DNA from 3 places in the Actinoplanes sp. NPDC051851 genome. Region 3 is predicted to be linked to each of the others. Evidence: riboswitches for the same ligand, from Rfam matches in the RefSeq annotation. Region 3 holds a riboswitch; each other region holds the start of a gene.

What was found. Region 3 has a riboswitch for cyclic di-AMP ahead of AB0M08_RS27065 (hypothetical protein). Riboswitches for the same ligand answer to the same signal wherever they lie in the genome.
Region 1: linked by a shared signal. The riboswitch ahead of AB0M08_RS30540 (transglycosylase family protein) and the one ahead of AB0M08_RS27065 (hypothetical protein) in region 3 are both predicted to bind cyclic di-AMP.
Region 2: linked by a shared signal. The riboswitch ahead of AB0M08_RS17240 (NlpC/P60 family protein) and the one ahead of AB0M08_RS27065 (hypothetical protein) in region 3 are both predicted to bind cyclic di-AMP.

What each region holds. Positions count from the first base shown of each region.
Region 1 is NZ_JBFAYF010000038.1:48,548-51,811, forward strand. It holds gene AB0M08_RS30535 (saccharopine dehydrogenase NADP-binding domain-containing protein) at 1-1,154, opposite strand, end outside; cyclic di-AMP (ydaO/yuaA leader) riboswitch at 1,353-1,531, shown strand; gene AB0M08_RS30540 (transglycosylase family protein) at 1,534-2,124, shown strand; gene AB0M08_RS30545 (nuclear transport factor 2 family protein) at 2,244-2,600, opposite strand; gene AB0M08_RS30550 (LysR family transcriptional regulator) at 2,671-3,264, shown strand, end outside.
Region 2 is NZ_JBFAYF010000015.1:93,837-97,100, forward strand. It holds gene AB0M08_RS17225 (DUF6158 family protein) at 1-7, opposite strand, end outside; gene AB0M08_RS17230 (hypothetical protein) at 96-542, shown strand; gene AB0M08_RS17235 (DUF3817 domain-containing protein) at 558-881, shown strand; cyclic di-AMP (ydaO/yuaA leader) riboswitch at 1,060-1,255, shown strand; gene AB0M08_RS17240 (NlpC/P60 family protein) at 1,303-2,232, shown strand; gene AB0M08_RS17245 (sigma-70 family RNA polymerase sigma factor) at 2,309-3,264, opposite strand, start outside.
Region 3 is NZ_JBFAYF010000031.1:53,657-56,920, reverse strand. It holds gene AB0M08_RS27070 (hypothetical protein) at 1-902, opposite strand, end outside; cyclic di-AMP (ydaO/yuaA leader) riboswitch at 974-1,109, opposite strand; cyclic di-AMP (ydaO/yuaA leader) riboswitch at 1,317-1,453, shown strand; gene AB0M08_RS27065 (hypothetical protein) at 1,457-2,500, shown strand; gene AB0M08_RS27060 (glycoside hydrolase family 65 protein) at 2,571-3,264, opposite strand, start outside.

The DNA of each region.
Region 1 (3,264 bases), on a different contig from region 3:
ACCCCGCCGCCGTGCTCCGGCAGCGCCTCCCGGTCCAGCGCGAGTGCCAGCGCCGACTCGCCAAGCATCACCGCCGTCGCCGCGTACCCCGGGTCGCCCTTGGCCCTGACCCGGGCCGTGTAGCGCGCCCCGGACGTGGTGGTGGTGAAGATGTCCATGGTGAAGTGACCGTTGCGGCGGCTCTGCTCGTCCGGACCGGTACCGGGCGCGGGCAGCACCCGGTCGAGCACGAACCGCACCGGCGGCACCGCCAGCCCGAGGAAGACCCCCATCATGCCCGCCTTGGTGAGGGTCGCGATCACCGGCGAGAGCGGCGAGGTGCCCACGCTCATCGCCTCGCGGTAGCGGAACCGTTTCCCGTACGCCCAATCCCGCAACGCGTTGCTGCGCCGCACCACCCGGGTGTTGTAGGACGCCATCACGAACGGCGCGAGGTGCCCGCGCAGCCGGGGATCGACCTGCTCGGCGGGGAACGTCTCCATGTCGTTCTGCCGCCCGAAGTCCGGCTCCGCCTTGCGATCGGGACTGAGCGAATACGGACTCCCCGCCACCCGCCGCAGTTTCGGGTCACGCTTCATCACGTCGACCTGGTTGCGCATCGAGTCGATGGTGCCGCCGCTGAACCCGCCGCGCATCTTGGTGACCACGAGCGTGGTGTCGGTGAGCTCACCCGCGCCGTCCCGCTCGGCGAGCTGGTGCAGCACGTGAACGCCCAGATCGGACGGGATCGAGTCGAATCCGCAGGAGTGCACGATCCGCGCGCCGGTGCTCTTCGCCAGCTCGTGGTTCGCGTCGATGCTGTCCCGGGCGAAGAGCACCTCGCCGGTGAGGTCAACGTAGTCGGTGCCCGCCGCGGCACAGGCGTTCACCAGCGGAAGGCCGAACTTCGCGTACGGCCCCACGGTGCTGACCACGACACGCGCACGGGCGGCCAGTGCGGCCAGCGCCTCCACGTCGGCGGCGTCGGCCACGAGCACCGGCCAGTCGACGCCGAGCGACGCCCTGGCCGCCTCCAGTTTCGCCGGTGAGCGACCGGCCAGCGCGATCCTGGTCCCCTCCGGGGCATGCTCGGCGAGATGCCCCGCCACCAGCACACCGACGAAGCCGGTGGCCCCGAAGATGACCACGTCGAAGTCGCGCTCACGATCGCTCATGGTCGGAGATTGTGCACTGCCACTGCACTAGCTGGATACAGAATGCGGGCTTCCTCTTTCAGGTGGTGCTGGACAACATGGTGACTTATCCGCACAAAGGAAGGTCAAACCAATTAATTTGGGGTAACAGCCAGCGGCCTGGTGCCCGGAATACGGACGCCACGCCACCGACCAGTAGTCCGCACAGCCGCGGACTCCGTGACCGGAACGCCGAGTCCATGCCTCGGTCACGGACGACAACCCACAGGCATGGAGCGGGGGACCCACAGTTCCTCGGCGCGCCGCCGCGCGCGCCTCGGGGTGAAGCCGTCTCGCGACGGCCGGGCACCTCTGCCCGAACCCGACAGCTCACCTCGTAGGCGTTGAGGAGAACAATTTCATGGTTCAGATCCAAAAGAGGGCCCGTCGCGTCCTCGGCGCCGCCGTGTGCGGAATCGCCGGCTCCGTGGCCCTGCTCGGCGCCAGCACGCCCGCCCAGGCCGACGCGGCCGACGTCAACTGGGACGCCGTCGCCCAGTGCGAATCCGGCGGGAATTGGCGCATCAACACCGGCAACGGGTATTACGGCGGTCTCCAGTTCAGCCGCAGCACCTGGCGCTCCTACGGCGGTACGAAATACGCGTCCACCGCCAACCAAGCTTCCAAGGGCGAACAGGTCGCCGTCGCCGAAAAGGTTCTGCGCGGCCAGGGCATCGGAGCATGGCCCACCTGCGGAAGGCGGGGCATGACCCGCGCGTACCGGACGGCCTCGGTGCACAAGCGGGCGAACGTGCGGATGCGCCTGGTCTCCAACGTCACCAGGACCCGCAAAGCCACCGGACACACCTACGTGGTGCGGCCCGGTGACACGCTGAGCGGAATCGCCCACAGGTATCACGTCGCGGGCGGCTGGAAGCACATCTACCAGGCCAATCGCGCCCGGCTGAGCAGCCCGAACAAGCTCTACCCGGGCCAGCGCCTCGCCATCTGACACGCCTCGCGCGGCAGGCCGTCTCGAACCGAGCCGTCTCGAACCGAGCCGCCTCGAACCGAGCCGCCTGGAACCGAGCCGTCTGGAACCGAGCCGCCTGGAACCGCGCAGGGATCCTCCTAGGTGGTCCGGCGGAACTCCGGCTGGTCGAGCACCCGCAGCCAGGTGCCGTCCGGCTGGCGTCGTGCCACCTGAGCCCGGGCGCCCGCGCCGTCTCTCGGCGGCGTGGAGGTGAGAGCCAGGTCGCCGCTGATCAGTGTCGGCAGCGGCGGCTCCGGCTCGAACCGGGGCGACTCGGGCAGGATCCCGGCCCAGAGCTTCTCGATGGCGGTGCGGCCCACCGTCTGCGAGCCGGGCGGCCAGGCCATCACCGCGTCCTCCTCGTAGAGCGCGGCGATGCCGGCCGCGTCCTTGGCGTTGGCCCGCTCGACGAAGAGGCGGGTCAGGTCTTCGGGCTTGTTGGCGACTTCGGTCATGCCTCCACCCTGCCCGTCACCCCACCACAAGTCCAACAGATGGTTCTTCTAGCACCTACAATCCCCACTCATGGATCTGCGGCAGCTGGAGTACTTCGTCGCGGTGGCCGAGACGGGGAACTTCACCCGGGCCGCGGAGCGCGTGCACATCACCCAGTCCGGGGTGAGCGCCCAGGTCAAGGCCCTGGAGCAGGAGCTGGGCACGGAGCTGTTCGACCGTGGCACCCGGACCGCCCGGCTGACCGAGGCCGGCTCGGCGGCGCTCCGGCACGCCCGCGAGGCCCTGGACGCGGTCGAGGGGCTGCGTGAGGCGATCGACGACGTGCGCGGACTGGTCCGTGGCCGGTTGACGCTCGGCATGGTGACCGGCTGCGAGATCGCGCCGCTCTTCGACGCGCTCGCCGCCTTCCACCGCGATCACCCCGGCATCGAGGTCGAGCTGGTCGAGGCGAACTCCGACCAGCTCGTCGCCCAGGTGCGCACCGGCGCGCTGGACATCGCCCTGGCCGGGCTCCCGGGACTGCCGGAGCACCTGGCCACGCGGGTGATCGCGAGTGAACGCCTGGTCGCGCTCGCTCCCGCCGACGGCGAGTTCGCCGGGCTGACCCGGATCTCCCTCGGGCGGCTCTCGACGTACGGGATAATCGCTCTCCCGCAGGGGACC
Region 2 (3,264 bases), on a different contig from region 3:
AGTCCATCGTGCACCTCCGTTCGCCGTACGGGCTTCGCTCGTCAGGACGGTTGCCCGGGCAAGGGCTCGCCAAACCCGCCGGTACGCTCGTGGTCATGAAAGGGCTGTGGTCTCCGGTCTGGATCGGCAAGCACCTCCTGGCGCTGGTGCTGACCGCGGGCTGCCTCGGCCTCGGCTGGTGGCAGTACAGCCGGGCCACCGGGGGAAACTCGCTCAGCTGGGGCTACATGTTCGAGTGGCCGGTCTTCGCCGGTTTCGTCGTCTTCATCTGGGTCCGCGAGATCCAGGTCTTCCGCCGGAGTTCCGAGCCCACCGCCACCGCCGAGGAGGCGCCGGCCCCGGTCACCGAGCGCGATCCGGACGCACCGATCACGCTGGGCCGCCCGGTCCGGGTCGCCGGCCGGGCCGGCGGCCGCGGCGAGTCCGACCCCGAGCTGGACGCCTACAACGACTACCTGGCCTGGCTGACCGAGCACCCGGGCGCCCGGCCGGCCGACTACCCCGGACGCGTGCCGCAGCGCGACATCGTCGAGAACCGCTAGAAGGAGACCTCCACCGTGCAGGGCGCTCTCACCCGTTACCGGATCATCGCCTGGATCGTCGGCGTGTTCCTCATCGTCCTGACCCTGATCGGCATGCCGCTGAAGTACCTGGCGGACAACGCGACGGTGGTCGCGCTCGTCGGCCCGCTGCACGGTTTCCTCTACATGGTCTATCTGGTGCTCGCGTTCGACCTGTCGCGACGGGCGAAGTGGCCGTTCTCGCGAATGGTGATCGTGATGCTGGCCGGCACCATCCCCTTCTTCTCGTTCTGGGCCGAGCGTAAGGTCACTCAGAGCTGGGTTCCGAATACTGCTTACGAACCGGCTCTCAACGATTAACGGGTCGACCCGCGCCTGAATGACGCTCAGCGCGGGACATATAACAGCCCGTTATCAGGATTATTCTCGCAACTGCGACTAATCGCATAAAGCGCGTGTCAAGGTCTTGATTTTGTTTCGGACCCCGATAAGTTGGTGCGGTTGGTTCGGTCCGCAGCCACAAACCCTCCGGTGGCGCCGACCAACGCCGCCGAATCTTCGAACGGCGTCCGGCGACCCACCCCCGGGTTTCCGGCAGCCGCACCAGAACCGGGGAAGCACCTTCCCGGGGTGAATCCGCACGGCAGACGCGGTAGGGCTTCATCTTCCGAGCCCACTGATCCGTAGCTAACACCGCCGTCAGCTAACCCGGTAGGCGGCCAGGAAGCGGAAGAAGGGCCCCTGACCAGTGCCACACCCCCGTACCCGACTGAGGGCGCTCGTGGTCGCGCTGACAGCGCTGGCGATCACCACGTCGGGAGCGACGGCCGCGCACGCGGCACCGTCCGAGAGCGAGCTGAAGAAGAAGATCGACAAGGCTTCTGATCAGGTCGAGGACATCACCGAGTCGTACAACAAGATGAAGATCGAGCTGAAGGAGACCAAGGCTCAATCGACCAAGCTGGCCGCGTCGATCAAGCCCGCTCAGCAGGCTCTCGCCACGGCCACGGGCAAGGTGCAGACGATCGCGTCCACCTCCTACATCCAGGGCCGGGTCGGCCCGATGACCGTCCTGCTCGGTGGGGACACCGACAGCCTGCTCGACCGGATGACGTACCTCGAGCAGATCACTCTGGACAACCAGGCGGACATCGACAGCTACACCGACACCACCGCGACCTACAACGAGCGGCAGGCCGCCCTCAAGGTCACGCAGGACAAGCAGTCCGCGCAGGTCACCGAGCTGGCCGCCCGTAAGAAGAAGATCGAGGGCGACCTCGAGGACCTGTACGACATGCGCGAGGACCTCTACGGCAGCGCCACCGAGGACTCCGGCTCGTACACCGGCACGATCCCCAGCATCGCGGGCTCGGCCGGCACCGCGGTCACCTACGCGTTCAACGCGATCGGCAAGCCGTACGGCTACGGTGACGCCGGTCCGGACTCGTACGACTGCTCGGGTCTCACCATGGCGGCGTGGGCCGCGGCGGGCAAGTCGCTGCCGCACAACGCCGCCGCCCAGTACAGCGCCACCGCCCGGATCAGCCGGTCCGACCTCAAGGCCGGCGACCTGGTGTTCTACCGATCCCTCGGGCACGTCGCCCTCTACGTCGGCGACGGCAAGATCATCGACGCGCCGTCGGCGGGCCGGGACGTCCTGTACCGGTCGATCGACATCATGACCCCGTACGGCTACGGCCGGGTCAAGTAACGCCACCGCAACGACGAAGGCCGGTGCTCCCCGCGGGGAGCACCGGCCTTTCGCTTGTCGTGGCTCAGCGTGGATGTCAGGCGGCCTGCAGACCCTCGGCCCGGGCCAGCTCGCGCAGCCGTCCCAGCGCCTGGATCTCCAGCTGGCGGATGCGCTCGCGGCTGAGCGAGAAGCGCGAGGCCACCTCGGTCAGCGAGTGCTCCCGGCCGTCCTCCAGGCCGTACCGGGCGCGCATGATGCCGGCGGACCGGTCGTCCAGGTGGTTGAGCAGGCCCTCGATGCGCTGGCGCTCCAGCGCGCTCAGCACGATCTCCTCAGGGGACGGTGCGTCGCTGTCGGCGACCAGGTCACCGAGGTTGGTGTCGCCGTCGTCGCCGACCGGGGTGTCCAGGGAGACGGTGTCCTGCGCCCAGCGGGTGAGCTCGTTGACCCGCTCCACGGTGACGCCCAGCGCCGCCGCGATCTGCTCGGGCTCGGGGTCGCCGCCCAGCTCACGGACGAGCTGGCGGGTGACGTTGCGCATCCGGTTGACGTCCTCGACCAGGTGCACGGGGAGGCGCACGGTCCGCTCCTGCTGCGCGATGGCCCGGCTGATCGCCTGCCGCACCCACCAGGTCGCGTAAGTCGAGAACTTGTAGCCGCGCTCGTAGTCGAACTTCTCGACCGCGCGCACCAGACCGGTGTTGCCCTCCTGGATCAGGTCGAGCATCGGCATGCCGGAACGCACGTAGCGGCGTGCGATGGAGACGACCAACCGCAGGTTGGCCCGGATGAACAGGTCCTTGCTGCGCTGGCCCTCGGTGACGAGGCGCTCCAGCTCCTCCCGGCTCACGCCGCGGTGCTCCTCGCCCTGGTCGAGCAGGAACTCGGCGTAGAGGCCCGCCTCGATCGCCTTGGAGAGTTCGACCTCCCGCGCGGCGTCCAACAGCGGCGTCCGGGAGATCTCGTGCAGGTAGACTCCGACGAGGTCGCGCTCCTCGGCAACCTGGTCGGTACGCATCACGGTGTTCTTCTCCACGTTGCCCACGGTCC
Region 3 (3,264 bases):
GACTTCCAGCCGCTGCTCGGCAACCAGATCCGCTTGAACCAGATCACGTAGAGCACCCCGAGCGTGTCGGAGTTCTTGATGAAGTAGTTCGCCAGGTTGTTGCCGTACGTCTTGCTGGCGCCGGTGGCGACCCCGCCGAAGCCGTTCTTGTCGGCGGCGAAGTCACAGGCCCGGCCCTTCGGATGCTCACCGCTGTTCTGGTGCCGGAAGCACGCGACGTACCGGGTGAACCCGTCCTTCTGGGCCTGCTTGAGGGCGTACAGCAGGCGCGGCGTGATGCAGCCGGTGGTGGTCGGGTCGTTCTCGGTGCACCCGCCGGCGAGGCTGCCGGAGGGCTCGTCGGCCGAGGCACTGTCCCCGCTGCCGCTGTCGCCGTCGGCGTCGTCACCCTGGTTCGCGTTCTTCAGGGCGGTCTCGACCTGCAGCTTCTTCTTGGCCATCACGTTGACCTGCTTCTGCTGGTCGACGATGGTGGCCTCGATCGCGGTCTTGGCCTTCTGCTGGCTGGTCAGCGTGGTCCGGAGATCGGTGATCGCCTGGTTCTGCTGGACCGCCACGGTGCCGAGCGTGATGGCCCGGTCCAGGAAGGCGCCCGAGGAGTCCGCGGTGAGCAGCGCGCTGATCGGGCCGAGCCGGCCGGTCGTGTACGCCTGGACCGCGATCTGGTCCAGCGCCGCCTGCTGCGGGCCGATCGACGCGTCCAGCGTCTTGATCTCGGCGGCCAGCTTGGTCTGCTGCGCCTTCGAGGTCTTCAGCTTCGCCTTGGCCTCGACGTAACCCTTGGAGGCGGAGTCGAGTTGTTCGAGCAGGGACTTGGAGCCGCCCTCACCGTCGTCACCCGATTCACCGGGCGCGGCGAGCGGGCGGGGCGCGGCGGAGGCCGGCGTCGCTATACCGGTCACCCCGCATGCGGCAAGGAGGAGAGCGAAGATCGCCACCCACCGTCGCCGCGCAGGTACTGACTGCACAGGCCATTTCCTTCCGTCGGCCGCCGGCCGGGTTAGCTGACGGGTTCGGGACGAAGGAAATCCCTACCGCACGTGGCGGATTCACCCCGGAAGAAATGGTTCCCCGGCTCGCCCACTCGGGCGATTAGGCGGCGGTCCCCGGGTGGGAACCGAACCGACCATACCCACTCGATCGAGGAATCGACAGTTCTCGTACGCATGGCGACAGGGCAATCACATGACGTCACCTAACTACGGAAAGTCGTTGACCGGTAACGATTTTAGCCATTTCTTCGGTCGTCATGGATGGCGATATCTCGGGTAAACTCTTCGCCGGTCCTGCCCGGACGGCACCGCCCCCGAGTTGCCGGCAGGCCACCGCCCAATCGCCCCGCAAGGGCGAGCCGGGGACCCAGGTCACTGGGGTGAATCCGCCTCGCGCGGTAGGGATCTCTTCCGTCCCGAACCCGTCAGCTAACCCGGTCGGCGGTGACAAGGAAGGATTGTTGATGACCGCACGTCCCCGCCGGTGGCTGATATTGGCCCTGGCGCCGCTCGTGGCGACCGCGTTCCTGGTGGCACCCTCCGCACCGGCGAGCGCCGCACCGAGCGCCAGCTCCTCCACCAGTTCCGAGGAGGACGAGGAGGAACAGCCCGACCTCCTCTCCGACCAGCTCGAAGCGACCAACCGGCGGTACGTGAACGCCAAGGCCGCGGTGACGAAATCGCAGAAGGCGCAGAAGACGCTGGCCACCAAGATCTCGGACGCGGAGAAGCGCCGGGACGCCCTGGTGCCCGAGGTCAACGCGATCGCCAAGCAGCAGTACCAGACCGGCAACCTGAGCGCGGTCGGCTTCCTGCTCGGCAGCGACTCGTCCCAGGACTTCCTGAACAAGGCGATCTCCCTCGAAGAGATCAACAAGCTGCACGACCAGAAGCTGCACGAGCTGAACACGGCGCTCACCGAGATCACCACGGCGAAGACCGCGCTCGACGCCGAGCTCAAGACCGAGCAGCAGCAGCTCGCCGTGCAGAAGCAGCAGAAGACGTCGGCCGACAAGCAGGTGGCCCTGCTCGGCGGTGACACCGGGATCAACAAGACCATCACGCAGGGCATGGTCGACGCGGTCTCCAAGGTCGCGGATCCGGCGCCGCGCAACGCCAGCGGCGGCTTCTCCGCCGAGTCGTGCACCCAGAACGACCCGACCACCAACGGCTGCATCACCAAGCGGACGCTGCACCTCTACCAGGAGGTGAAGAAGGCCGGATTCAACCGCTTCGTCGGTTGTCACCGGGACGGCGGCCCGTTCGAGCACCCCAAGGGCCGGGCGTGTGACTGGTCACTGCAGAAGAGCGGCTTCTCGTCGGCGCACAACAACGACATGATGCGGTACGGCAACGACCTCACCGCGTTCCTCGTGCGCAACGCCGACCGGCTCGGCATCTACTACGTGATCTGGTACAAGCAGATCTGGTTCCCGGCGACCGGGACCTGGCACGCGTACCACGGTGTGAGCGACCACACCGACCACGTGCACGTCTCGCTGCTCTAGGAAGTACCGAGCACCGATACGAAAGGCCCCCGGCCACTGCGGTCGGGGGCCTTCGTGCGTACCGGGAAGATCAGCTGCTGGTGTTCCGGCGCACCGGGGCGCGGCCCGCCGGCTGAGACGGCGCGGGGCCGACCGGCGCCGCCGGCGGGATGGCCATGGTGACCGGCCGCACCTGGGTCACCTCCAGCTCCTTGCCGTGGTGCAGCAGCGTGAGCCGGGCCGACCCCCCGCCGTTGCGCAGCGAGTAGGTGACCTCGTCGGCGGTCACGTTCACCCGCAGCCGCAGACCCCGCCAGAGCAGCGAGAACTCCAGGTTGTTGATCCGGCTGGGCAGCCGCGGCGCGAACGAGAGCTGCCCCTGGAAGTCGCGCATGCCGCCGAGGCCGGCGACCAGCGCGATCCAGGAACCCGCCAGCGACGCCACGTGGACGCCGTCACGGGCGTTCTGGTGCAGGTCGTGCAGGTCCATCAGGGCGGCCTCGCCCAGGTAGTCGTGGGCCAGCTCGAGGTGCCCGGTCTCGGCCGCCATCACCGCCTGGATGCAGGCCGACAGCGACGAGTCCCGCACGGTCCGGGCGTCGTAGTACGCGAAGTTGCGCGCCTTCTCCTCCGGCGTGAAGGCGTCACCCCGGATGTACATCGCCATGACCAGGTCGGCCTGCTTGACCACCTGCTTGCGGTACAGGTCGAAGTACGGGAAGTTCAGCAGGAGTGGGTAGCCCTCGGGCGGCGTGCCCTCGAAGTCCCACTCCTGCAGGCGGGTG